Regions from separate parts of the Vibrio eleionomae genome, predicted to be linked through region 2. Evidence: predicted binding sites of a transcription regulator. Region 2 holds the regulator's gene; the other holds the start of a gene.
The links. Region 2 encodes MetJ, which represses methionine synthesis genes. Its sites were predicted from a motif close to TTAGACNTNTANANGTCTAA; they were not measured.
Positions count from the first base shown of each region.

Region 1 (2,470 bases), on a different contig from region 2:
AGCAGACGATGATTATGGCTTCAGGCCTAATCGGTGGTACACAAAAGCATCAACACGGTTATTGGAATCAATTGTCTGTCGGAAAAGTAATGGTTGTTAGGTTAGTCGTGTTAGTCGCCGTGTACTACGTACTTAGCATGTATTATTTTGGCGGCAGTTTTTCATTTCACGGCATCAATCGTGTTGCTTCAACTAGCGCATTAGTCACTCTGTTACTGCCGTTTTTAATCACTAGCTGTTTGATCGGAATCTTTTTAGGTGCCTGGACGCCACATCGAGAATACGTCACATTAGTCGTGCTGGTCAGTTCAATGCCATTAGTCTTTTCTGCAGGATTCATTTGGCCACTGGAAAGCATGCCTAAGGCGCTCGTTTGGCTTGCAGACTGTTTTCCAAGTACCCCCGCCATTCAAGGGTTCCTCGCCCTCAATCAAATGGGAGCGACATGGCAGCAAATCGCACCACAATGGACTCTGCTTTGGGGACAGGCACTGATTTGGGCAGGGTTAGCGTATTGGCAGTTCAAACGCCGTGGACGTTGAGCGCACGCGCAGACACATTACTATTCTTGCCAACGTTTTTGCATTTGGGCTAGAGTCTCTTCTGGCACATTGTGTACATTGCCAAATTGACCACGACACACTTTGACCACTAACTTAGCTTTGTAACGTTTCGCTAATTTTCGGTAAGCATCCATTTCCCAACGCCGCACAAACGTATTACTCACCACGATACTTTTTCCTTGCTTGAGCCAATATTCACTCTGATTTTGACACCAACGATGAGCATCGCTCAGCTTATTAGGGTCAAAATGATATTGCCCATCATCATCGACAAAATACATATCGGCTTCGAGATGAATTCCCTCGATCTTTTGCGCCAAAGTTGACTTACCAGAGCCCGGTAAGCCACGAATCAAAGTCACGGTTAAAGACATAAATCACTTATTGAAAAATTGCAGTTATGTATATCTGCATCTTGAGGTTATTTGGGTATAGTACAATCACATCGCTAGAGAATGAACCATTCCTTTTGTGATTGGACTTTATCTAGACCCGTTGATTACGCCTTAATCATCCAGCTTGGATCCCTCGCTAATTTCTGTAATATCGCATTTGGGACTCGACATATCTACTGAGTTAGGTTATAAGTCTAGAAGTATAGACGTCCATAATTATCGCTTAGGGAGAAAGCCGTGCCTATTAAGATACCTGATCAACTGCCAGCAAGAGATGTTCTACGCCATGAAAACATCTTTGTGATGCCAGAGTCGCGTGCATCGACTCAGGAAATCCGTCCGCTTAAGGTTTTGATCTTAAATCTTATGCCGAAGAAGATAGAGACGGAGACCCAGTTCTTGCGCCTGCTGTCCAACTCACCCTTGCAAGTGGATATTGAGCTGTTAAGAATTGATAATCGCCGTAGTAAAAACACGCCAGAAGAACACCTAAATGCCTTCTATCGCCAGTTTGAAATGATCGAAAAACGTAATTTCGATGGTTTGATCATTACTGGTGCACCTTTAGGTTTGGTTCAATTTGAAGATGTTGTGTATTGGGACCATCTGAAAAAGATCATGGAATGGGCTAAGAGCCATGTAACCTCAACACTGTTTGTATGTTGGGCTGCTCAAGCCGCACTAAAACTCATCTACAACCTGCCAAAGCGTACTCGTGAAGATAAATTGTCTGGTGTTTACCAGCATGAAATTCGTCGTCAATTTCACCCATTATTACGTGGTTTTGATGACACATTCTTAGCACCTCATTCCCGCTACGCAGATTTTGATACCGAATACTTAGCGCAAAATACTGATCTGGATATCCTTGCGACTTCAGAGCAAGCAGGTGTGTATCTCGCAGCCACAAAAGACAAACGTAATGTCTTTGTTACTGGCCACCCAGAGTATGATGCTGACACCTTGCACAATGAATACATGCGCGATGTTAAAGAAGGGCTAGAACCGGTAATGCCGGTAAACTACTACCCAGATAACAACCCTGAAAATCCACCACGTGCAAGCTGGCGCAGTCATGGTCACCTGCTCTTTGCAAACTGGCTAAACTACTGTGTTTACCAACAAACACCGTACGATTTGGAAAACTTCAGCGAAGATAAATTTAATAAAGACGAAGACTAATAGTCAGTCTCATCGCAGGATAATCACTTTCTAGAGTCACGTTTACGTGGCTCTTTTTTCATCAGTTCCCTAGTATTTGCCAACTGAGTCGCATCATCACTTTTAAAGCATTCCTCTTTTTAGCGGTACTTTTTACTCTCAATTCGAGTCACCACCGCCGAGAGCAGCAATGAAGCAAATCTTGATAGCAATAACATGCCTCATACTTTTGGGGTGCGTCAGTCAATCGCCACAACACACATCTTCGACGCCGAACTCTATTGCTGATGCGCGTATAGCCTTGGGCTTAGCTTACTTAAAGCAAGGTGACACCGTTAAAGCCAAGTTCAA
Region 1 covers NZ_WEKT01000022.1:28,876-31,345, forward strand. Annotated here, with positions in the region: gene F9817_RS12735 (ABC transporter permease) at 1-542, shown strand, start outside; gene F9817_RS12740 (ATP-binding protein) at 563-937, opposite strand; gene metA (homoserine O-acetyltransferase MetA) at 1,196-2,140, shown strand; gene F9817_RS12750 (tetratricopeptide repeat protein) at 2,310-2,470, shown strand, end outside.
Region 1: the regulator MetJ is predicted to act here: its motif matches at 1,153-1,172, upstream of metA (homoserine O-acetyltransferase MetA).

Region 2 (2,470 bases):
CAGGTAAAGGTAACACCGTTGCCGTTATCTCAAACGGTACCGCAATCCTAGGCCTAGGTAACTTAGGTCCGCTTGCCTCTAAACCAGTAATGGAAGGTAAGGCGCTACTATTCAAACGCTTTGCTGGTATCGACTCTATCGACATCGAAGTAAAACACCGCACTATCGACGAGTTCGTTGATACGGTTGCTAACATTGCGGATACATTCGGCGGCATCAACCTAGAAGACATTAAAGCACCTGATTGTTTCGAAATCGAACGTCGCTTGATTGAACGTTGTGATGTGCCAGTATTCCACGATGACCAACACGGTACAGCAATCGTAACCGCAGCAGGTATGCTGAACGCTATCGAACTTCAAGGTAAAAAACTTGAAGAATGTACCATCGTTTGTCTTGGCGCTGGTGCTGCAGCGGTTGCATGTATGGAATTGCTTATCCAATGCGGTGCAATGCGTGAAAAAATCTACATGTTAGACCGTAAAGGTGTAATTCATACTCGTCGTAGCGACATCAATGAACACAAACAGCGCTTTGCGAGCAACACAGACAAACGCACTCTGACTGATGTTATTGAAGGTGCGGATCTATTCCTTGGTGTATCAGGTCCTAACCTGCTTACAGAAGAACAGATCAAGCTGATGGCTGATAAACCAGTTATCTTTGCATGTTCTAACCCAGATCCAGAAATCAAACCTGAATTAGCTCAAACAGCTCGTCCAGACATGATTATGGGCACAGGTCGTAGTGACTACCCTAACCAGGTTAACAACGTATTATGTTTCCCATTTATTTTCCGCGGCGCTCTAGATGTTCGCGCGAGAGAAATCAACATTGAAATGAAATTGGCTGCGGTTGAAGCAATTCGCTCATTAGCAAAAGAAGACGTTCCTGCAAACGTACTAAAAGCAGCGGGTGTTGAATCACTGAGCTTTGGTCCTGATTACATCATTCCAAAACCAATGGATGCACGCCTACTTCCTCGTGTTGCTCGCGCAGTGGCTCAAGCTGCAGTAGACTCAGGTGTTGCTCGTATCGAGCTACCAGCAGGTTACATGGAAGACTAAGGTCTGACTAATAAGCAATATTGAGTAATGCTTATCCCTAAATGCAAAAGCCCCCAACCTTGGTTGGGGGCTTTTTACTTTTAATGACGCGAATGTGCAAACGTCATTAACAATAGTAATACGACTTAGTCATCAAATGATTCAAATTCGATGCCCATTGCAGTCATTAGCTCTTTGGCTTCAACAGGAATGTCATCTGGGCGATCTTTTCGCAAATCTTCATCGGTCGGCAAAGGCTGACCAGTGTACGCATGCAAAAACGCTTCACACAGAAGTTCACTGTTAGTAGCATGACGTAAATTATTGATTTGGCGGCGAGTACGCTCATCAGTCAACACTTTAAGTACTTTAAGAGGAATAGATACGGTAATTTTTTTTACTTGTTCACTCTTCTTACCATGTTCTGCATAAGGGCTAATATAATCGCCGTTCCAGTCTGCCATTGCGCACCTTCGTTAAACTAATTTCACTAATGAATATTAAAGACCCCAATTTTAGCGGGATTTACTGCCATAAGCAAAGACATATAGACGTCTAGAAGTGTTGACGTCTTCTTTTTTCAACAGTAAAGTGTGAGGCTATGCATCATATATCGTTATCTGTGGTTTAGATCGTCAGATATGATAAACGCAACAAACATAGAGTCACACAGGAAAGGAAACACTTATGACCACTCGCAAACCCGCTACCGTGGCGGTTCGTACTGGTATTGAATCCGATACCCAGTATCACGCTGTTGTTCCACCCATTTATCTATCCACTAACTACGGCTTTCCTGCGTTTGGCGAAGTGCCAAACTATGACTATACCCGCTCAGGTAACCCAAACCGTAACTTATTGGAAGAAGCACTCTCAAAACTCGAATGTGGTGTAGGCGCGACGATTACCAACTGCGGTACTTCAGCTCTAAACCTTTGGGTTTCTGCGTTTATCGGTCCTGATGATATCATCATCGCTCCACACGACTGTTATGGTGGTACTTACCGCTTATTCAATACTCGTGCGCAAAAAGGCGATTTTAAAGTACTGTTTGTTGATCAATCAGATGAAAAAGCGTTTGCCGACGCATTAGCGCAAAAGCCAAAATTGATTCTACTAGAAACCCCATCTAACCCACTGGTTCGTGTGATTGATATCGAAAAAGTGTGCCAGCAAGCAAAACAAATTGGTGCCCTTGTCGCTGTCGACAATACCTTTTTGACACCTGTGTACCAAAAGCCTCTAACGCTCGGTGCTGACTTCGTTATCCATTCAACTACTAAATACATTAACGGTCACTCCGATGTTATTGGCGGTGTCGTGATCAGTAAAGATGCCGAGCATGCAGAAAAAATTGCTTGGTGGGGTAACTGTATCGGCGCAACTGGTACACCGTTTGATAGTTATATGACACTACGCGGTCT
Region 2 covers NZ_WEKT01000004.1:38,745-41,214, reverse strand. Annotated here, with positions in the region: gene F9817_RS03420 (malic enzyme-like NAD(P)-binding protein) at 1-1,067, shown strand, start outside; gene metJ (met regulon transcriptional regulator MetJ) at 1,193-1,510, opposite strand; gene F9817_RS03410 (O-succinylhomoserine (thiol)-lyase) at 1,734-2,470, shown strand, end outside.